DNA from 2 places in the Shewanella vesiculosa genome. Region 1 is predicted to be linked to the other one. Evidence: predicted binding sites of a transcription regulator. Region 1 holds the regulator's gene; the other holds the start of a gene.
What was found. Region 1 encodes MetJ, which represses methionine synthesis genes. Its sites were predicted from a motif close to TAGACGTCTAGACGTCTA; they were not measured.
Positions count from the first base shown of each region.

Region 2: a site for MetJ is predicted at 1,315-1,332, ahead of metH (methionine synthase). Genes of this name have one in related genera too.

Region 1 covers NZ_JAACSD010000004.1:295,533-307,322, forward strand. The annotation lists gene GW828_RS03580 (bifunctional aspartate kinase/homoserine dehydrogenase II) at 1-1,410, opposite strand, end outside; gene metB (cystathionine gamma-synthase) at 1,551-2,720, opposite strand; gene metJ (met regulon transcriptional regulator MetJ) at 2,928-3,242, shown strand; gene GW828_RS03595 (sulfite exporter TauE/SafE family protein) at 3,436-4,173, shown strand; gene GW828_RS03600 (c-type cytochrome) at 4,483-4,812, shown strand; gene GW828_RS03605 (DUF3373 domain-containing protein) at 4,964-6,676, shown strand; gene GW828_RS03610 (tetrathionate reductase family octaheme c-type cytochrome) at 6,739-8,133, shown strand; gene GW828_RS03615 (pseudouridine synthase) at 8,226-9,206, opposite strand; gene GW828_RS03620 (LON peptidase substrate-binding domain-containing protein) at 9,318-9,896, opposite strand; gene GW828_RS03625 (patatin-like phospholipase family protein) at 10,110-11,165, opposite strand; gene GW828_RS03630 (NanQ anomerase/TabA/YiaL family protein) at 11,271-11,732, shown strand.
Region 2 covers NZ_JAACSD010000006.1:457,567-469,356, reverse strand. The annotation lists gene GW828_RS08020 (ABC transporter ATP-binding protein) at 1-62, opposite strand, end outside; cobalamin riboswitch at 142-262, opposite strand; gene GW828_RS08015 (histidine phosphatase family protein) at 399-1,112, opposite strand; gene metH (methionine synthase) at 1,533-5,249, shown strand; gene GW828_RS08005 (DUF6795 domain-containing protein) at 5,875-6,363, shown strand; gene GW828_RS08000 (lipase family protein) at 6,396-7,556, shown strand; gene GW828_RS07995 (DUF3465 domain-containing protein) at 7,924-8,370, opposite strand; gene trxC (thioredoxin TrxC) at 8,465-8,887, opposite strand; gene GW828_RS07985 (type II secretion system protein) at 9,065-9,604, opposite strand; gene GW828_RS07980 (acetyl-CoA hydrolase/transferase family protein) at 9,887-11,173, opposite strand; gene GW828_RS19310 (methyl-accepting chemotaxis protein) at 11,731-11,790, shown strand, end outside.

The sequences.
Region 1 (11,790 bases):
CTCAAGTTCGTGATCCAATGCAGGGCTTGCGCGTTTAAATAAATCAATCCACGCCTCACCTATATTGCCCACGCCCAACAATAACACTCCGATGCGCATTCTTGGCCCAGCGCAACGACGATGCACTTTCTGAGTCAATAAGCTCACTTGAGCTTGCGGCACTAAGGTGACTAAGCTCAATGAATCTTGATAAACAGGTTTAGCATCGCGGCTAAGTAATCGGGCAAAACTGCGTCTAAAGTGATGCGCATCAGCACTGACAAGGGCCACTAAACCTAAATCAGTTTGGGCACTTAACTCGTCAATACCAAACTCACTGCTGTATTGCGTCAATAAGGCCTGTACTTGTTTCTGGCACTCTAGGGTAAGTGCAAGTTCAATCTTATTCTGTGCTAGCGACCAATAAGCTAAAGGCGTAATGCCAACGTTATCTAAAATAGTCAGTAACGGCTCAATGTCAGCGTTCATTTTAAAACTAAACAACACCACTTCATTTAAGTTAGTCACAACGGGTGCACTGGCTGATGAACTCAGTGGAGCAATCAAGGTAAAGTCAGTGTGTGAAGCATAACTGGACCGCACGGCTAAACTTACGTGAGTATTAAACAATGGCTGTAGGGTACGCGAGTGCAATACAGGCGAGCCCAGACGAGCTAAGCGATCCGCTTCTGCTAGTGACATACTCTTGAGTAATTTAGCGTCATTAATTTTATTCGGGTCGGCGTTAAATACCCCTTCAACATCAGTCCAAATCGTCACACGCTCAATGTCGGCTAAACTGGCAATTAAGGTAGCACTAAAATCTGAACCATTACGGCCCAGCAATAACGTATCACCATGACGATTAGCACAAATAAAACCTGTAATAACTAAACGCTCTTGCGGATGCAAAGCGAGTAAGGCTTGTACTTTTTCACGCGATTGCGCCACTAAAATATTGGGAATAGCACCTTCGTCTGCAACCAAAATAGAACACGCATCCACATGAGTGGCTGTTACACCCATTTCTCTCAGCAATGCGGCCATAAGGCGTGCAGACCAACGCTCACCAAAACTGACCACTTGGTTTAATTGGTAGTCATTACGCTGCTCTAAAGACAATAAACTAACTAATTGCGATTTGTCAGTCGACAGGCGCTCACGTAGGTCACGAGCCAGCTCATTTGATAATAACTGTTCAATTAATGTCTGCTGATAACTGATCAGCACTTGAAGCTCTTCTTGCCATAACTGACCGCTGTCACGCAGAGTGAGTAATTTGTATAAAAAGTTAGTCGTTTTGCCGGCGGCCGATACCACAACTAAATCATCACTTTGACCATGTGTAAGCAAAATATGGGCAACACGGCGATAGCAATCTGCATCCGCTAAACTTGAACCACCAAACTTATGTAAATGACTTCGCGTCATTACTAACTCCTTAAACAACTAAGACTTTTATTGCGACGGCTATACTTCTAATTTGAAATAAATAGTGTGGCAAGTGCATATTTTCTATTTTACTTTATTTGGCCGTAACCACAGCAAACTTAAACTCGAATTAAGCCAACTCAAGCTGATTTTATCGCTGTAACAGCGGCGAGACCGGCTTGAATATCCACGAGCAGGTCATCTGCATCTTCAATACCGACAGATAATCTCAGTAAAGTGTCTTTAATACCAGCCTGTTGCCTTGCCTGTGGGTCCATTGCACGGTGAGTCATGGTGGCAGGAACAGCAACTAAACTTTCCACTCCGCCTAAACTTTCAGCAATACTAAACAAAGATAATGCCTGTAAAAAGGCCACCACTTCAGCTTCGCCACCGGTTAATTCAAAACTTAACATAGCGCCAAAACCTTGTTGTTGTTTTGCGGCAATTTCGTGACCCGGATGGTCTTTTAGCCCTGGGTAATACACCTTGGCAACCACATCACTGGCATTGAGTAATTCTACAATTTTTTGCGCATTACGTTGATGCTCACGAATGCGGACTGCCAGCGTTCTTAAGCCACGTAAGGTTAAATAGCTATCAAAAGCAGAACCGGTTAATCCAAGGGTGTTTGACCACCAATGTAATAATTCACCCACTTCAGCATCTTTAGCCACCACAGCGCCACCGACCACATCACTGTGACCATTAATGTATTTGGTGGTTGAGTGAATAACGATATCGGCCCCCAACAACAAAGGTTGTTGTAATATTGGCGACAAAAAAGTGTTATCAACCGCCACTAACGCGCCAACCTCATGGCAAGCGATACTGATCGCATTAATATCGACTACCCGCAGTAATGGATTTGATGGCGTTTCTAACCAGACCATTTTGGGATTTTGCGCTATCGCGTTGCCCAGCGCTTGCGCATCAGTTTGATCAACAACCAATAACTTAAATTGACCTTTTTTGGCCAGGTTAGTAAATAAACGGTAACTGCCACCATAACAATCGTGCGGCACAACCAATAAATCATCTGGGCCCAACAAACTGGTCACTAAGGTAATGGCCGCCATGCCGGTACATGTCACCACACCAGTTACACCTTGCTCAAGTTTTGCAATCGCCTCACCTAATATACAACGCGTCGGATTACCTGAACGGCTGTAGTCAAACTCGCGAGGATTAGTGTGGCCATCAAATGAATAATTGGTCGATAAATAAATCGGCGGCACGATAGCACCATGTTGTGTGTCTGTTTCTATACCCTGGCGAACGGCCAAAGTGGCACTTTGATACTGAGTCATAATTGATTCCTAAAAAGTCACAAACACACAATAGATGTCTAGACGTCCAAATTTACCGAAGAGTTCTCCCCGAGTCAACCAAAATAGACGTTTAGACGTCTAAACATCGAGAAATCTATTTGCATCGGGATTAAATAGTAGCAATAATTTGACTAGAGATTGTAACGGTTTAAAATCTGCAGCGTATTTATCGTTAAGGGTAAGTTAATGACTGAATGGAATGGCGAATATATCAGCCCATATGCCGAACACGGCAAAAAAAATGAACAAGTAAAAAAAATTACGGTTTCTATCCCTTTAAAAGTATTAAAAGTACTGACAGATGAGCGGACGCGTCGCCAGATAAATAATCTGCGCCATGCAACTAACAGTGAACTGCTATGCGAAGCATTTTTGCACGCGTACACAGGTCAACCATTACCTTATGACGGTGATTTATCAAAAGATCAGCCTGATAGCATTCCAAGTGAAGCGAAAAAGTTAATGGATGATATGGGTATCGAATGGGAAGAGCTCGAATAACCTACAGGTTAATGAATCCCTCACCTACTTTAAAACTGCCCATTGATACCAATCCTTATTGAAGTTTGCTCTTTTAGCGAAAATGATTAGCGTGGTATTCGAGGCAGTCTTTAAAGGCATAGTTGCTGTACGCCTAAAATAGATCCAATTTCAATGTGGATTGCTATAAGCAGTAATATTTTAAAGAGAAATTATGATGTCATTTATCGATCCAACCACTTTGATACTGGCATCAATTATTGTATTTTTTGGCGCGCTAACCCAAAGCTTAATTGGCTTTGGGTTAGCCGTTGTAGCAAGCCCACTGCTGTATATTGTTAATCCTCAATTAGTTCCCGTTCCTATTATTGCCATGGGTTTTGCAATCTCTGCAATGACCTTGTTTAGAGAGCGCGGCCACCTACAGTTTAATGGATTACAATATGCCTTACTTGGACGTGTTCCAGGAGGATTTTTAGGTGCTGGGTTATTACTGTTTGCACCACAAGCCATACTAGGCTTGGTGATTGCAGCAATCGTGTTTATTGCCGTTATCCTAAGCGTCTTTCGCTTTACCGCACCAATCAATCGCATCAGTTTATTTATCGCTGGGGTATTTTCGGGCATATTTGGCAATATCGCTGCGATCGGCGGCCCACCAATGGCCATTTTACTTGCCGGTCAAGATGCCAGTCAATTTAGAGCGGCGCTATCAGCCTTTTTTGTCTTTAGCTCATTAATCGCATTGGCTATTTTAGCCGTTGTCGGCTTAGTTGAAGTAAAACATTTATGGCTATCACTGCTATTACTCCCCTCAGTCATTGCTGGCTACCTTGTCTCTGGTCGATTAATTGGCCGTGTCGATAAAGAGAAAACCCGGGCTGCGACATTAATATTGTGTAGCATTAGCGCAACAATATTAGTAATAAAGTCGACAATCGCATTAATTTAACGCCACTCACTGATTCTCTTTATCAAATGACCTTCCAATAAACAGGGCTGCGCATTATTTTATGTGGCTGAATCCCTGTCACCAAACGTTAATTTATCCTCTAGCAAACTATTACCCTCTAGACAATAGATCTGCATCACACCAACTACATTAGATTTTTATCAATTAACTTTTTTTCAATTAGTTTTTTCTCATGGATATGATCTACTTCAAATTAACACTACCCCCTTTTAGGTAACATTATTTACAGCAAAACAATAAATATATGTTGCTAAGGCACCAGCCATAAAAAGCTTTGTAGAGGATAAAATGATGAACATTTACGTTAAAGTTGGTATTGCAATCGCGATTGCATTTTCTCTTGGTAGCCAAGTAATGGCTGCAGAAGGTGGTAACCCTAAAAAAGGTAAACATCTTTATAAAAAAGAATGTAAAGCTTGCCACAGTGCCAATAGTGAAGGCAAAGAGCTCACCCCTATGACCAAAACCATGAGCCAGTGGGATCGCTTTTTCACCCGTGATATGCATAAAGCCAAACCTGCTGTTTTCGAGGCGCTATCAGAAAAAGACTTGAAAGATATTCAACAGTTTTTATATGACCACGCAGCCGATTCAGACCAACCAGCAACCTGTGGCTAAGTCATTACAGCTTAGGGCCTTGTCGTCTTAAGCGTCACATCAGCCAATAACCAAACTGACAAAATAGTGAGGCTTAGCCTCAGGGATTTTTACACCAAAAATTTGCCACATCAGCTTATACATTTGGCAAGTTTAGGGGGAGAGAAAGATGATGAGAACTCTGATATCAATACTTGTAGCTAATGCGCTTTTCATGAGCGGCGCTAGCTTAGCGGCAGACACCGATGCACAAAAAATTGCCGATCTTAAACAACAACTGGCCACCATTACCGAAGATCTTGACGACTTAAACTCACGGGTTGATAAAACCGAGCGCCATACGGCACTGGACAGAGTGTCCATCACTGGTGACTTTAGAACCAAAGCACACTCATTACATTATCAAAATGTCACATGGAACCCTGCCATGAACGTTAACTTTTCTGATTTTGGCGCGAAAGCCATGTCAGGAGCATTTGGCGATCCAAATAGTGCCACCTCACCATTGGGCCAAATGATGATGGCTAATCCTGATTTAGCCAGCGCATTTCAAAGCGGTATGCTGCAAGGCATTATGCCAATGGTGTTAGGCCAGAAAACCCAACAAGATATTAATAACGACATATTTTACACAACCCGGTTACGCCTAAACATTGACGCCAAAGTATGGGACAACGTCAGCTTTGCTGGACGCTTAACCATGTTTAAGAGTTGGGGAGACTCAGCTGGGGTTAAAGTATTCGACTCGTGGAACTCATTCACCATGGATGGCACCAGTAGCGGAAGCACCAGTGGTGATGAGTTAAAAGTAGAGCGCGCCTATTTTAACTGGAAAGATATTAACGATAGTGGCGTTTACCTCTCTATTGGGCGTCGTCCTTCTACCTATGGCCCACCAAGTCATTATCGTGAAAATGAACTCAGAGGCGGCACACCATCAGGCCACTTAGTCAATTTCAACTTCGATGGTCTTACCTTAGGTTACAACTTAGGTGATATCACAGGTATTGAAGGGCAAACTGTACGTTTTTGCTACGGTCAAGGCTTTGAGTCACAGTACGGTAATGGCGAATTGTTTGGTGACATCATCACTAAAGACACCCACCTCGGCGGGTTTAATATCGACGTGATTAATGACGGTAACCATTTCTTACAGTTCACCTTATTCGGCGCTAAAGATGTCAATGATGGCTTTACAGGCACCATGGCATTCCCAACTCAACTGGCAGGCATCTTTGCCCCAACCATGTATCAAGACATGCAAAAATTTGACAACTTTAACTTCGTCACCCGCGTGCAACCAAGCGGTGTGATTGGTGATATGTACTTAGGTGGACTTGGTTATGCCTATGAATCCGATGACGATATGAAAGTGTTTGCTTCACTCGGCTGGACTCGTGCAGAACCTAACGGCAATGCCGGTTTATTCGGCGGCATGTTAAGCGATGCGGTATTTGAAGCCGAACTTAATAGCACAGGTACTGAAATCATTATGGTGCCAAAAGAAACCGTTGATAGCGACACCAAAGACGGTTATGGCATTTATGTGGGTATGCAAATCCCTGCCCCCTTCGGTAAATTCGGCTTGGAATATAACTATGGTTCTAAATACTGGAGTCCCTTCACCCAAGCACAAGACGACCCAATCGGCAGTAAGTTAGCCACCCGCGGTCATGTTGCCGAAGCCTATTATATCTTTGATATTAATCCAAAAATGTTTATCAAGTTAGCCGGTTTGTATTACGACTATGAATATACCGGAAGTGGCTCACCAGTGGGTGCTCCTCAGAAAATTGACGATGTGATTGCCGGTAGTGCCTACTCAATGTTGCCTGTGGTTGACACTGCTTATGACGTCAATGCCTCACTGACCGTTAACTTCTAACACTCACTTAACCTTCTAACTTGGCCCCCCTGATCACAAGCTCAGGGGTAAGGACAAACACCATGAAACTATTATCAGCACTGGCTGTATTATTGTTATTAAGCAGTAGTGCGCAGGCTGCCTTTAACCACAAAGAGGCGTTACAAGGGCCTTTTACCAGCGGCACCGAGGTGACAACACAATGCTTAACTTGCCATCAAGAACATGCCGAAGAATTTATGAAATCTTCGCACTGGACTTGGGAGTTAGAACAAAAACTGCCAGGTCGCACAGTTAAAAGAGGCAAGAAAAATAGCATCAACAACTTTTGTGTGTCGATCTCTGGCAATGAACCACGTTGTACCAGTTGCCATGCGGGTTATGGTTGGAAAGATTCTACATTTGATTTTAAAGACATGACCAAAGTCGATTGCTTGGTATGTCATGACACAACAGGGACGTACATTAAAGATCCAGCTGGTGCAGGTGAACCGTTAGCCAAAGTCAATTTAACGAACGTAGCACAGAATGTGGGAGCGCCCGTACGTGATAATTGCGGCAGTTGCCACTTCTACGGCGGCGGTGGTGATGCCGTTAAACATGGTGATTTAGACTCATCAATGGCTTACCCAGACAAGGCAACCGATGTCCACATGGACACCGACGGTAATGACTTCCAGTGCCAAACTTGTCACGTCACTGAAAATCATCAAATCAGCGGTAACGCTATGGGCGTATCACCTGGTGGTGAAAACAAAATTGGCTGTGAAAACTGCCATGATGCCGCGCCTCACAAAAATAAAAAGCTTAATACACATACTGCAACAGTAGCGTGTCAGACCTGTCATATACCGTCATTTGCTAAAAATGAACCCACTAAAATGCGTTGGGACTGGTCAAAGGCAGGACAAGATCTTCCTGAAACTACAGACCAATATGGCAAGCACACCTTTATGAAAAAGAAAGGCAGCTTTATTTGGCAAAAAGACGTTCCACCACAATACGCTTGGTTTAACGGTCACGCAGATGCCTACATGGCGGGCGACAAAATTGATCCAACTACAGTGGTAAAATTAGCTTTTCCATTAGGTGATATAAAAGACCCTAAAGCTAAAATCTATCCATTTAAAGTGCATACAGGTAAGCAAATATACGACACCGAACTCAACATATTACTGACCCCTAAAACATACGGTAAAGGTGGTTACTGGACTGACTTTGATTGGGACTTAGCGGCCAAACTGGGTATGGAAGCGAACCCAACCATGGTAGAAAAAGGACTTAAGTACAGCGGTAAACATGGTTTTGTTGAAACCGAAATGTGGTGGCGTATCAACCATATGGTGTCACCAAAAGATAAAGCATTACAGTGTAATGACTGCCATAACAAAGGCCAACGTTTAAACTGGCAAGCCCTTGGTTATGATGGCGACCCAATGAAAAACAGCAAAGGGATTAAGCACGCTAAAGCAGAATAAAGTCGCATAAATCTCTAGTGTAAAAGACGAGTATCAAACCTAAAACCGCCATCAACATATTGATGGCGGTTTTTTTAGTCGTTAAAAATGGACTAAAAAGCTAAACCTTGGCACTGGAAATCTTGTTCAATACCACTGACAGGATCAATAAAACGCAAGCGTTTAGCCAATAACTGTAATGGTTTATCAAAATTATCCGGCCCTTTAGGTTGTAACACCGGATAAAAGCGATCATTGATGATAGGCATGCCCAGACTCAGCATATGTACTCGTAATTGATGAGTTTTGCCAGTAATCGGGCTTAACTCAAATAATCCTAAATCACCTTTTACTGCCACTAAGCTTATTTCAGAATGGCTATTGGCCTCACCTTCAATCACCTGCATAGTAAAGCTTGGGTTAGCTGGGGCGATACGATTTTTCACCGTCCAGTGGATAGGTAATGCACAGCTATTATCAGCTAATTGAGTCAATAATTGCGGGGTTATCTTTGCAATGGCCTGATAGTTTTTAGTGATGTTGCCATCTAAAAACAATTGATGATAAGCATGCCGAGTTTGTGGATTGAGTGTCATTAACATCACCCCTGCGGTGTCCTTATCGAGCCGATGAGCGGGTGCAACAGTGTCAATTTGTGTCGAAATACGTAATCGATGTACTAGGCATTCGTTAACGTAATTACCACCTGGCGTTACAGGTAAAAAATGCGGCTTGTAGACGATAATGGTATGACTGTCTTGATACAGTACTTGCTCTGCAAACGGCACTTGCGTTTCGGCTAACACTTCACGGTAATAATATACCCGCGCAGTAGCTTGATAAGCACTGTCAGCGGTAATTAATTCACCATTTAGCCAATGCACTTTGCCATCGTTAATCCGCTGTTGCCATACGCTGATATCGATTTGCTGAAAATGATCAACCAAAAACTCCAACACAGTTTGGTATTGCTTGCCCGCTAACTCAGTCGCGCGTGGTAACACAATATACGAAGGTTGAGCGGCAATGGCGGCGGTTGCTGTTTTGGAGGCTGATTGAGTGTGACTCTTGCTATAGTTTGCTGAATTAGGCATAAATAACTTGGCTATATGAAGATAACAAATGGCAAAATGATAACGCTATCTTATCAGGCTAGGCCCAGATTGTATCTTGATTATCACTATCTCAATAAGCCACGTCATGCGTCATACATCCACATGCGATTTGAGCAACTGCAGGACAAAATCCATGGTTTTATGGCAGTTAGGTTGCTCGACAAGAATCAACTTATCGCGATTATACATAGGTAAGACTTCTAACCAACGCTGACTAACCCAAGTAGCATCTTCTAAATGAGTTTGTGAATACAATTCCAGTAAATCTGGATTCACTTGATAAAATTGGTCCAGTGCGGCACTGATAATTTCAAACTCGCCCGCAATGGGTTCATGATCCCAATTAGCGCAAGGAAGCGCGCGGGCTATCCAGCAACCGTCGCGTTTTTTTACTGCAGATAATATTTTAAGCCGCTGTAAACCTTCAATAATAATGCTTAAAGAGCCATCATCTAACTGGTTGAAATCAATGATATTACATTGGGTAACGGCAATGTAACAAGGCGGCTCACTATTGAGTTTCAATGGCGCGAATGCTAAGCCATAGTGGCCTTTGAGTACATCGGCAACCATGCGTAAATCGCTCGGTGTCACCACTCGAATTTCAAGTCGACCACCTGGCAATAACACTCCATCTTGGATAAGTAATGCCACTTCTTTTGTTTGCATAACAGCCTCCTACACCATAGGTGAAGTTACTGAACTAAAGTCAAATCAATAAGACAAGTGTAGCAGTGGTTAATATTTCAACAACTTAAGCAGTGTAAATAATGCTTATTACCGACGTCACCAGCCATTTACACTTGATCTTATTTCAATAGACCTAGTTCAATAAGACTATCTTTCACAAACGGCACAAAAAACACTCAAAGAGTGGCCACTTTACAAACGTTCAATACGATCCATTATCGTGCCAGAGGCGACTATCTCGGCAAATTCATCCGCTAATATTTGACTTTGTTGTACACTTTGCTGCCAATAAGCAATACGAGTTGGGGTATCTAAATGCTTAAAATCTTCACGGTCTGGAATTTTACTAAAGGGTAAACTGGCAATAAATTGCTTACTCGGTGCTAAAATTAAGCCATTGTGGTAATTGGCTTTGGCCTTGCGCCATAACAGGGATTTATCAAACCAGCCGGGGCTCATATAAGGATAAAAGTGCGGATATAAACTCAAGCCAGTTGCTGCGGGTAATGGCATATCAAAATGGTAATCGGTAATGCCGCCATCGTAATAATGGCCTTTTGGCGATCCTTGCAGATCTTTAACCGGATCAAGTAGCAACGGGATCGATCCACTGGCCAATAGTCCATGACGAATATTGTCTTGAGTTAATTCAACATGCTTAGTCGGCAAATCTTTTAAGCGCCTAAAAGGTGATGCATCATCTTTATGGCTCAGAATGACCCGCTCAAAATGCCAACCTAAGCTTTTACGATTAACCACATTACTCACAGCCGCCATCGACAGCCCAATCATTAAGCCAAACTTGGCCTGAATGCGATTTAAATGCCGAGCGCGGCACGCCACCATATGATGGCGAATTAACGGATTAGCAATAATATCAGCGCCTTGCTGCTCACCCAGAATACCATCCACAATGTGCAATACTTGGGCACTGACTTGTTCACGCGTTGGTTTTTTTTGGTAATCTTGATGGATATAAAAATGTTCTAATCTTTCATAAGCCGCTATGGGGTCTTGTTGTGCCATACAAGATAAGCGCCATGCGCCCGACGAGGCGCCCATGGTATAGAGCGGATCTTGGCGTTGTTTAAAAAACTCACTAAATAAATATTTATCTAAACCCGCTATCGCCAACCATTTAGGCCCGCCTGAAGCAGCAAAAATCTGGGTAAATAATGATTGTTGCAAGCCGTTCGCTTCAAGTTGTTCGTAAGCAGTTGGTCCAGCAAGTAAACGTAATGCAGGCAATGTACAATCCTTCTTATATTTGTAATGCTGATATCTTGCTAAAACTGTATGCTTTAACGCTAACACGCTATGATGTTTTTGTGATTATTATCTTACGGAATTTTTATGATTGTTGATACTTTAACTAACCGTCACCTATATACGTCACTCAGCCCGAGATTAGCCAAAGCCTTAGCCCATCTTGCCGAGACCGACTTTAGCCAACTTGAGGTAGGAAACTACCCAATCGAAGGCAAAGATATTTTCGTTATCATTAATGATTATGAAACTAAACCCAAAGAAACAGAGCCATTTGAAGTTCATCGTCAATATATTGATGTGCAATATGTGGTTAGCGGTGAAGAAGAGTTTGGCTATTTACCTTTAGCCAATCAAACCCCTTCTAAGCCATATTTTGATAAGCATGATTACGCCGAATTCGATTTTCAATCGAACCAAGATGACGCAGCATTTATTCCGCTAAAGGCGGGGATGTTTGCGCTATTTTTCCCTGGTGACATTCATATGCCTGGTACGAGCGCAACCCCACAGAAAGTTCGCAAAGTAGTCATTAAAGTTCGAATTTAATGGCCTTACATAAAAGATAGCTAAGTTCATATGTGCTATTTTAGGTTATAGAATACAA
Region 2 (11,790 bases), on a different contig from region 1:
AAAATCATTTTATTATCGACTTGCCAAAAAAGATGATTTACATCTAATACAGACTCAGACATGCAAGTAACCTCGCCATGTCCAATTAATTAACACATACATCGATTTAATCACTCCACTAAGTCACCCGCTTAGGTATGGATAATGAGGCGATTCAAAGCTGGTATCTGACTTATGCACCAATACTTAATTGATCCATTTACAGTTGCGGGTACAGTTTGGGCTTATCCCAATTCCCAATACCTTGAAAGGCACTACTTTTTAAACTATCGTGTTGAAGATAATCATCTTAACGACATGATGTTAATACAATAAATAGTAAGCTAGTCATTTTAACACCATGATATTGAGACTATAACGACAATGACAGTAACGCCATAACACGACTCTGGTGGTTCTCAAGTCTTAGGCCAATGTAAGGTAAAACTCACTTTAGCGGCTTTAGTATCTTTTATTGGCGGCTGAAAACGATCAATATTATCAACATCGTCAGGCCAATACACATCGAGCACCATAATAGCAGCATAGGGGATCGCAAGGTTAGCGAATAATCCGCTACATTGGCCAGTATTGAGTACATATCCGACTAAACAGCGCATTACGCCACCATGAGTCACCACTAACGCATGGGGACAATCGTCACCATTAGGCTTTTGTTGAGCACTATCGGTCTGCGCAAAAGAGCTCCAAAGAGCATCAACAACGGTCATTAAGCCAGCTTCCACTCGTGCGGCAAAATCGGTTACCGACTCAGCCTTGTCTGGTGTATTTTGTGCCAGCCAAGGGTTATCCCAATAAGCATTAAATTGTTGTGGGTTTTGCAGATAAATAGCATCAAATGATTGCCCATCCCAGACACCAAAATCAATTTCTTGTAGTGAAGATAAAGTGGTTAACGGTAACGATAGTTGCTGTGCTAAAGCTTGACTAAATAACTGACAACGCAACAACGGCGAACTAAATACATGACTAATCGGATATTGCTGCTCGATAAAAGCTTGCTGCATTTGCGTCATACCAATATCGGTAAGCTTCACATCGGTGCGGCCGCGGAATATCCCTCCACCTTCACACTCACCATGGCGCATTAATATTATCTTGGCTCGCTTCATTGACATAAACCTCAGTTAGAGAGTCATAAACATTTATCAAACAGTGCCTTGCACTGCTAACACAGAGCAAATGTCCCCTCAATTTAATTAACTATTCTGATGTTAACTTGCTTATCCAGCTATCGAGTAAATCAAATTAAATCAAATTGCGCCTCATTGAGCTTAAATCAGCCTTGCTCTAGCGGTAAAAATTCGCGTACTATGGACGTCTATACGTTTATATGTCCAAAATACTATCTTAACAGGTCAGCATATAAAAGGTCATCATTATGAGCAATAGCTCTGATCTACACTAGCAACCAAAAATTGCCTGTAGTAGCTGTAATAAACAATGATGTTATCGCCCTACTCTGGTAAAAATAAGGGTATGCTTATCTCAATTAAGGTATCAAGCAACATAGTGATAAAAAGGTAACTGTTATGGCGAAATCGACTTCTTACAGTCAAACACTTGAACAACTTAATGTATTGTTAGCGCAGCGTATTGTGATTTTAGATGGCGCAATGGGCACCATGATCCAAGACTATAAGTTGGAAGAAGAAGATTATCGTGGCGAGCGTTTTAAAGATTGGCATTGCGATGTTAAAGGCAACAATGACTTATTAGTACTCAGCCAAGCGCAAATTATTAAAGATATTCATACCCAGTACCTGTTAAACGGTGCCGACATTATTGAAACCAACACCTTTAATGCCACCACCATCGCCATGGCCGATTACGATATGCAGTCTCTGGCCGCCGAAATTAACCTAGCCGGAGCCCAAATTGCCCGCCAAGCAGCCGACGAAGTGGCTGCGCAAACGGGTTTGCCACGTTATGTTGCTGGCGTATTAGGCCCAACTAACCGCACCTGCTCTATCAGTCCAGACGTTAACGACCCTGGGTTTCGTAATGTCAGTTTCGACCAATTAGTCGACGCTTATGTCGAATCCACCAGCGCCTTAATTGAAGGCGGCGCCGATATCATTTTAGTTGAAACCATTTTTGATACCTTAAACGCCAAAGCTGCTCTATTTGCGATTGAAAAAGTATTCGATCAACTCGGCGATCGCCTACCCGTTATGATCTCAGGCACCATTACGGACGCCTCAGGCCGAACCTTAACTGGGCAAACCACAGAAGCCTTTTATAACTCTTTACGCCATATCAAGCCGTTATCGATTGGCCTTAACTGTGCCCTTGGTCCTAAAGAGCTGCGCCCATACGTTGAAGAATTATCGCGTATTGCCGAGTGTTATGTTTCCGCCCACCCAAATGCTGGCTTACCCAACGAATTTGGTGGCTACGATGAAACCCCAGAAGAAATGGCCGAAGTCATTAATCAATGGGCTCAAGAAGGCATGCTCAACATTGTCGGCGGCTGTTGTGGTAGTACACCCGCTCATATCAGCGCCATTCGTGAAGCGGTACTCAGACACGAACCCAGACAGATCCCAGATCTGCCCGTGGCTTGTCGTTTATCGGGCCTAGAGCCTTTGACCATAGATAAAAATTCGTTATTTGTTAACGTCGGCGAGCGCGCCAACGTGACCGGCTCAGCTAAGTTTTTACGCTTAATTAAAGAAGAAAAGTTTGAAGAAGCCTTAGATGTTGTGCGTGAGCAGGTTGAAAATGGCGCACAAATTATCGACGTCAACATGGACGAAGGTATGCTCGATGGCGTCGCATCAATGGCAAAGTTTTTAAACTTAATCGCCTCTGAGCCCGACATCTCTCGCGTGCCAATCATGATTGACTCATCAAAATGGGAAGTGATTGAAGCCGGTCTTAAATGCGTCCAAGGCAAGTCGATTGTTAACTCGATTTCGATGAAAGAAGGTGAAGCCAAATTTATCGAACAAGCCACCTTAGTCAAACGCTATGGTGCTGCTGCCATTGTAATGGCCTTTGACGAAGACGGCCAAGCTGACACTCGTGAACGTAAAACTCAAATCTGTACTCGTGCTTATCGCATTTTGGTCGATATTGTCGGCTTTCCTCCAGAAGATATTATTTTTGATCCCAACATCTTCGCTATTGCCACCGGTATTGATGAACACGACAATTATGCTGTCGACTTTATCGAAGCCATTAAAGACATCAAAGCCACCTTGCCACACGCGATGATCTCCGGCGGTGTGTCTAACGTGTCATTCTCATTCCGCGGTAACAACCCAGTGCGCGAAGCCATTCACGCGGTGTTTTTATACCATGCCATTCAAGCGGGTATGGACATGGGTATTGTTAACGCAGGTCAGTTAGCCATATACGATGATATTGACCCAGAGCTAAAAAAACGGGTTGAAAACGTAGTTCAAAACTTAACTTGCCCTGTAGCCGACTCAAGTAACACTGAACAACTGCTCGACATCGCTGAAAGCTTTAGAGGCGATGGCTCACAAGTGGCTAAAAAAGAAGATTTAGCCTGGCGCAGTTGGCCAGTATCGCAGCGTTTGTCGCATGCATTGGTTAAAGGTATTACTGAATTTATTGACGAAGACACTGAAGCTGCCCGCCAAGAAGCTGTGCGTCCACTGGACGTGATTGAAGGGCCATTAATGGACGGCATGAACGTGGTCGGCGACTTATTTGGCGCAGGCAAAATGTTCTTACCACAAGTAGTTAAATCGGCTCGGGTAATGAAAAAAGCCGTCGCTTACCTTAATCCTTATATCGAATTGGAAAAGGTTGCTGGCCAGTCAAACGGGCGAATTTTAATGGTCACCGTAAAAGGTGATGTGCATGACATAGGTAAAAATATCGTCGGTGTGGTTCTCGCCTGCAACGGCTACGAAGTGGTCGATCTTGGGGTAATGGTATCGGTCGATAAAATTCTCGATGCAGTAAAAGAGCATAATATCGACATCATCGGCATGTCAGGTTTAATCACTCCAAGTTTAGATGAAATGGTGCACAACGTGAAAACCTTCCACCGTGAAGGCTTAACCATCCCTGCAATTATCGGTGGTGCAACCTGCTCTAAAATTCATACCGCAGTAAAAATAGCACCGCATTATCCACATGGCGCCATTTACATTGCCGATGCATCTCGTGCTGTGCCTATGGTGTCAAAACTGATTAATAACGCCACTCGCCAGGCTACCATCGACGAGGCTTACGCCGAATACGACATGATGCGTGAAAAACGTTTGTCGCAAACTAAGCGTAAAACCATCGTATCGATTGAAGCGGCGCGTGATAATCGTTGTCAACACGACTGGGAAAACTACACCCCGTTTACGCCTAATGTATTAGGCCGCCAAGTATTTGATGACTACCCGCTAGAAGACCTAGTCGAACGTATCGACTGGACGCCGTTCTTTAGAAGCTGGGAACTGCACGGTCATTACCCTGAAATTTTAAAAGACAAAGTCGTTGGTGAAGAAGCAGTTAAATTATTTGCCGATGGCCAAGCCATGTTGAAGCAAATTATTGCTGAAAAGTGGCTTACCGCCAAAGCAGTAATCGGTTTATTCCCAGCCAATACCGTTAATCACGACGACATTGAGCTTTACACTGATGAAAGCCGCAGCACATTAGAAATGACCACCCATCATTTGCGGATGCAGCTTGAGCGCGTGGGTAACGACAACTTCTGTTTATCTGACTTTGTTGCACCAAAAGATTCAGGCGTTGCTGACTATATGGGCGGTTTTGCGGTGACGACAGGGCACGGTATTGATGAACATGTTGCCCGTTTTGAAGCCAATCACGATGACTACAATGCGATTATGCTCAAATGTTTAGCAGACCGTTTAGCCGAAGCCTTTGCCGAGCGCATGCACGAACGTGTTCGTAAAGAATTTTGGGGTTATGCCGCGGATGAAGTGCTCGATAACGAAGCGTTAATTCGCGAACGTTATAAAGGCATTCGTCCTGCGCCAGGTTACCCAGCATGCCCAGACCACACTGAAAAAGGTTTGTTGTGGGATTTGCTCAAACCCGATGAGACTATCGATTTAAATATTACCGAAAGCTTTGCCATGTACCCAACAGCTGCAGTTTCAGGCTGGTACTTTGCCCATCCCAAATCACGCTATTTTGGCGTAACTAATATTGGTAAAGATCAGGTAGAAGACTACGCTAAGCGTAAAGGCATGACCTTGGAAGAGACAGAGAAGTGGCTAGCGCCAGTATTGGACTATGACCCGGAGTAGACTGCCACAGAATAGAGAGTGACCGAGAGTAAAGAGTAATTCTGATTAGAGTGACCTTGAATAGATAATGATCCTGAGTAATTAGGATCATTAATTCTTTTGCAGCCTAATAACCGAGGGAATCGCCAGGTCCCACCCTTACACAGGTCAAATCAAACGTCGTTCCGGCAATGCTTTTGAGCCGGAATCCAGCCCTTTGTTTTATTAAATTCTACGGCCTGTGGCTACCGAGGTCGAGGCGCTTCACAAATAGCAAATTAACATCGTAAGGTTCCCCCTTGCATAGGTCGAAAAGGGCTCAATGGTCCCCCCCCTCTTTTCTATTTACAGAAGAATTCCCCCCTGTCGTTCCGGCAACATTTTCCCTATTTAATCGACCATGGTATTAGACAAAAACCTCAATCAAACATACCCATTTTCATTATTACACCATAAAAAATAGTCATTTATAATAATAGATACCCTTAAAGAATCACTCTACAATAACGTCGTTTAAAAAATAATCGTATGAATGACAAAACAGGGAGTTGCTTCATCTATGGCCTATAGAGCATATATTGGGATTTTTGCATTCCTATCTCTCATCGTCGCCGTTAGTTGCTACTCGGAGGAGTCAATGTTTAGCATGTTTAAAAAAGTCGATGTCGAAGTGTTTCCTGAAGTGATAGGTAGCTTAACCCATGAGGGAAAACCTCTAGCAGGTATTAAGCTAAAAAGGGGTTATAAGTATTCTGGTGTAATGGAAGAAATAGAATGGGATTACACCACGACTGACAATGAAGGGAAATTTAGCTTTCCTGAAATTATTTACAGTACAAGTCACCCTAACAAGCCTTTCGCCGAAACGCGCGTTGCGCAAGCAATTAAAGTCGCAGAAGGTGACTATACAGACACTTTTCTTTGGTCAACAGTGGCTAGAGGCGAGAAACATATATCTTATCTAGTCGAGCGATTAGCACAATTAAATTGTGACCTAGCTAATGAAGCCATTAGTCAAGAAATCATTGATGAAGAGTTCCCCAGCGGAGTTGTGCGATATCAGATATTCAGTATTTGTCGCTGGCCTGAACTGGAAAAATTAGAAATCGAGAAGCAAAAAAGATTCGGTGCATAGCAAATAACAATACTAGTTAACAAGGAATGTTTATGACTCAATTAACCCCTAAATTAGCCTCAGAGCTTGCAGCTAAAGTGTACGATGTAATCGATTTAGAGTTAGTACAAAACTTTGGTAACCCATATATTAACAAACACTTTACATTCAACAATGTAGGCATAGGAAAAACTGGCGGGTTTATTTTTAATCGCCAGTCAGGTTTTGCGGCGATGGGGTTAGGCAAAGGACAATACCAAGGAGATGCTATCATAGCGATCCGCGGCACAGAATTTAGTTCTGCAGCAGACTGGGCTACAAATGCGCAAGTTGGCTTAAGTGTCGGTGATGGTAGCCAAATAGTACACGCTGGATTTAATAATGCTTTTACTTCATTAAGACCGCAGTTTGCGACTTTTTTAGATAAGTGGCGTACCTCAAATCCTGGAAAGGCGATACATTTTGTCGGACATAGCTTAGGAGGAGCAATCGCCTCACTTGCTGCCGACTGGGCATCTGTTAATAATTACGCTTCAAATATTAATTTATACACTTTTGGTGCCCCAAGAGTTGGACAACAAGGTTTTGCCACAGCTAATACCCATAGACTAAATCAAATTTTTCGCTGCACACACGGCGCCGATGTAGTCCCTAAAGTGCCTTTATGGCCTTTTATTCATGCACCTTATCAAGGTGTTGAATATCGCTTAGATAACAGTCAAGGTTTGAGGATTAGTGCTCATGGTATGGATCCTAAAGCTGGGGCTGAACCAGGTTATTTAGTCTCTGCAAACACTGAGCATTGGGGCCATTTACACGTTAAAGCTAGCGAATATTTAAAGCCGGTAAAATTACGTTATGAAAACCGCAATCAAGCAAGCTATTCAGATCAGTGGAGCGACAAACTCAGTGCAGCATTAATTACTGTCTTAAAAGAGGCAGGCTATTATGGTGCAATTGTAGCGCAAGCGACGGCTTCTTACGGTTTGACATTCTATGATCTTGTCGCCAAAACCCTTGAAAAAATTGCAGCCGCGGCAGATTCTTTCGCCGACGATGTCAGAGGCCTACTCGGCCATATGTTGTCTTTTGCAGGGGCTGTAGTCACAACCGTAGTTGACTTAACTTATGCCACTATTCGAGCCATTTTCAATAGAATGCTTTCACGCTTGTATAGTAGTGTAAAAGAAGCGATTAAGTCAGTTCACAAATAATAATTATAATGACGCTAACAAAGGTCTCGGTCACTGTAATATATCATCAGGACCGAGACCTTTTATTTACGTACCCGAATACGTAAGTAATCCCTTATGCTATTAACTGAACCATGATGTATAAGTACCAGACTCCCGAACTCTATTATTCCCTCATTAAACTTAGCTTCATATTGACACTACACACTTATCTTTACTGACACTAAACTCATTTAATCGACTCTAGCCATTGGTTAAATGATGATGCGGGCATAGCGCCCGATTGCTGTGCAACAACGTTACTCGGTTCAAATATCATTAGGTAGAAATAAACGGATAGTAAATTGAGCGAATTGTTAAGTTTACTGAACCTGAGTCAAGCGACTGTTTATTTATAAATACTGTCATTGTGCTTTAACCAGCCACTTTGATGTTGTCCACGTGGGTCGTGGTGAGTCCAATGAATAACGCCACCTTTGTTGTTAAATTCATAAACGCCGTAAAACTCGACCGTATCGCCGACATTTAAGTTTTCTATCCGTGGGGCTAAATCAATATTATGGGCAACTAATAGCGTGTTACCGCCGGCAATTTTCAGAATAAATCGTTGGTGGCGACTGCCTTTCAGATCGTCAGCAAGTATTTTTACCACATCCCCTGAACCACCAACTTGAAGGTTACTTAGCTTATTATCAATAGCATTTTGCAACACACTATCACTGTCAGCGGTATAACCAGCATAAACGTTTTGTACAATTTGAGTGGTTGAAACCTTTCGGTCTAAAAAGCTAAATAATGCGAGGCCAAATAAGCAGATAACTAAGATTTTTTTCATGTTTATCAAATCCTTTTAAACAACAATCAAAATAAAGCTAAGCAAAAACGCGATAGTTTATCGCGTTTTTAATGAGTAATCTAACGTCCACAATCTATTTAATCGACTCTAGCCATTGGTTAAATGATGATGCAGGCATAGCGCCCGATTGCTGTGCAACAACTTTGCCTTGTTTAAATACCATCAAGGTTGGAATAGAGCGAATATTGAATTGGGCAGCGAGAGCTTGTTGCTCTTCGGTGTTGAGTTTGCCGAAACGAAATTTGGGTTCCCATTTTTTAGCTGCTTGTGTAAATACTGGGGCAAAGTTTTTACACGGGCCACACCAGCTAGCCCAAAAGTCGACCACCAGTGGCAGTTCTGATTTATTAGCATGGTGACTAAAATTTGCGGCAGTTAGTGTTATCGGCTCACCCACAAATAGGCTCTGTTTGCACTTTCCACAAGTGGGTTGTTGTTCAAGACGTTCTTCAGGGACGCGATTTAAGGTATCGCAATGGGGACAGGCTATTATCATGATTAGACCTCATCAACTTCATTATTGAGACTATTAAATCATAAACCTAGATGGTGTGTTAAACGAATAATCGTTTAATCTTCTTTATCATATTATCGCCTGCGGCACTAAAGTGTTAGCCGTTAGTGGCCGCAGGCCATAAGCGAAACAGCAACTCAGTGGATGACCACTGAGTTATTAACACCCTGTAATTACCTTGGTAATCTCTGGTTCACCAGCAGTCTTCCAATGATATTGGAAGTAACAACTCGTCGCGATAACCTCAGCCGACGTTGGCTCAGCTACAGCCAAAACACCTTTGGGTGCTGCAGCAAGAATATAACTCCCACTCAATGTGTAAATGCGATAAGCCCAGTCATTAACGTCCAAACCTGCTGCTTTGAATATCTCTGGTGCAGAAGTATAACCAGCGTTAAAACCAGTTCCGGTTGGATTGGCCGCAGCAGCCCAAGGCTGGTAATTACTGCCTTTTATACCAGAAAACTCAACAGTATCAGTTAATGTATTACCCGATGTCAGTGTTTTGGTTTTAAATAAAGTGACCGCTGTTTTGATCGACCCTGTCGCCCCCTCAATAGCGGCTATATGGGCGTCAGTTTTTAAATTGATAAATTTAGGCGCAGCAACAACTGCCAAAATGCCTAAAATAATAATAACAACCACTAGCTCTATCAGAGTAAAACCTGATTGGCGTGAACCTTTTGTTAATGTACTCATACGACGAATACCCTCTGATACAGTTAATGGCCAAAGTTTATATCAATTCAGTAAGCTAATAATAGTTAAATGATTATAATTAAGTCACTATTTTTTAGTGAATTATTGCCGATTAACCTCCCCCCAATATTCACCGTCATTATAGTGATTTTTACTCCGAGGTTAATCGTTGCAAGCAGCGTGAGTCGTTTAATTCATCAATCTAATATAACCTGTAGATACAACAAACTAAGTACAGACTCAATAACATTGGCGTAATGACTAGAGTAATCTAGGGTAACGCTAAACCTTAAGTCGCCAAGTATCAAAGGTTTCTCGGCAAAGCTGCTCTCTAAACTTAGGGTGGGCAATATCAATCAGTGCTCGGGCTCGCTCGCGTAACGATTTACCGCGTAAATAAGCGGTTCCATACTCGGTGACAATATAATGCACATGCGCACGAGTGGTTACTACGCCAGCCCCTGGCGATAATACTGTGCTAATTCGTGACACAGTGCCATTAGCTGCTGTGCTGGGTAATGCAATGACAGATCGGCCTCCTTCAGATAATCCTGCCCCTCGGATAAAGTCCATCTGGCCGCCTACGCCTGAATAAATTTGTGTCCCTAATGAATCAGCACACACTTGGCCTGAAATATCGACCTGTAACGCTGAGTTTATTGCCATCACATTGGGGTTTTTACGGATAATAGCCGTGTCATTAACCTGCTCAATATCCATGAATATTACCGAAGGGTTGTCATCTACAAAATCATAAAGTCGTTGGCTACCCAATGCAAAGCCTGTCACAGTCTTGCCGGGATGAACTTTCTTAAGACTATTGTTTATCACTCCAAGTTCAATCAGATTAAGCACCCCATCAGAGAAAAGCTCTGTGTGTACGCCCAAATCTTTATGTGCGGTTAAACATGCCAGCACAGCATCAGGGATCGCACCTATGCCCATCTGTAAGCAAGCACCATCACCTACCAGTTTTGCCACATGTTGGCCGATGGCCAGGCTGATTGCATCGCTTGGAGCGAATAAATGTTGTGGTAACGGCATGCTCTGCTCATACACTGCGGCCAACTTATTATAATGAATAAAGCCATCACCATGAGTACGAGGCATCATAGGGTTAATATGAGCAATGATTTTAGCCGCCATTTGGCAAGCCGCTAGCGTTGCCTCGACCGATATGCCTAAAGAACAGATACCGTGTTTATCCGGTGGAGACACTTGGATAATGGCAGTATCGATGTGCTGCTCGCCAGAACGAAACAATTTAGGCACTTCAGAAAGAAAAATAGGCACATAATCGGCATCACCTCCTTGTAGCAACAACCGCGTGGGTGATCCGGCAAAGAAGCAACGATGGCGAATATGATCCTTTAAACGGAGATCACTTAACGACTCGGCCCCCTCGGTATGTAACTGCAATAATGTTAAACCATGCTTTGTTAACGCATGTTTGGCTAACGCATCGAGCAGTAATATGGGGGTTGCCCCCATAGAGTGAGTCCATAAGGTTTCACCATTTTCAATAAATGAAACGGCCTCTAATGCACTGCTACAAATTATTGGTTTCATTAATATTACTCAACATAATGACGCTATTGTGATGTCAGGGCCAAGCTAACGCTTTACATAGTGTTAACGAAGCTAAGGTTTAGCTCAAGCATAGAGTTAAGTAAATGAGACATAGAGACATTAGGAATGATCAAATCATTCCTAATGGGAGAATTGAGCCTGAAAGTAACATTGAGGACAGTCTCGAACAGCCACAGAAACAGCATGTGCAGCGATTAAACCACGCCTATTCGGAGGGTTAAATGCAGCCTCTTCTGGCAATACAAGGCCAAGCTTGCGATCGTAAACTGTTGATACCTTCCCCAAAGACAAAACGGAATTACGGCTCAAAAAAACCAGCAAGGTGAATTAACAGTAATAAGATGATTTATCGCCACTAAGTTAAATAATCATTAAAATACTGACTTTTACTTGAGGAAATATTAATATATTTGGTCTACAGTTTTGATACCAAAATGATCTATTGCGTCAATTATTACGTACCAGTTCACATTAAACCTGCCTATTAAGCTAATTCATCTCAATAACTTAATTAATAACTCCTATTGGAAATCTATATGTTGATGTTTAATGGTCGCTTAAAGCAAGAAAATGAACAATTGAAAGAAGAATTGTTC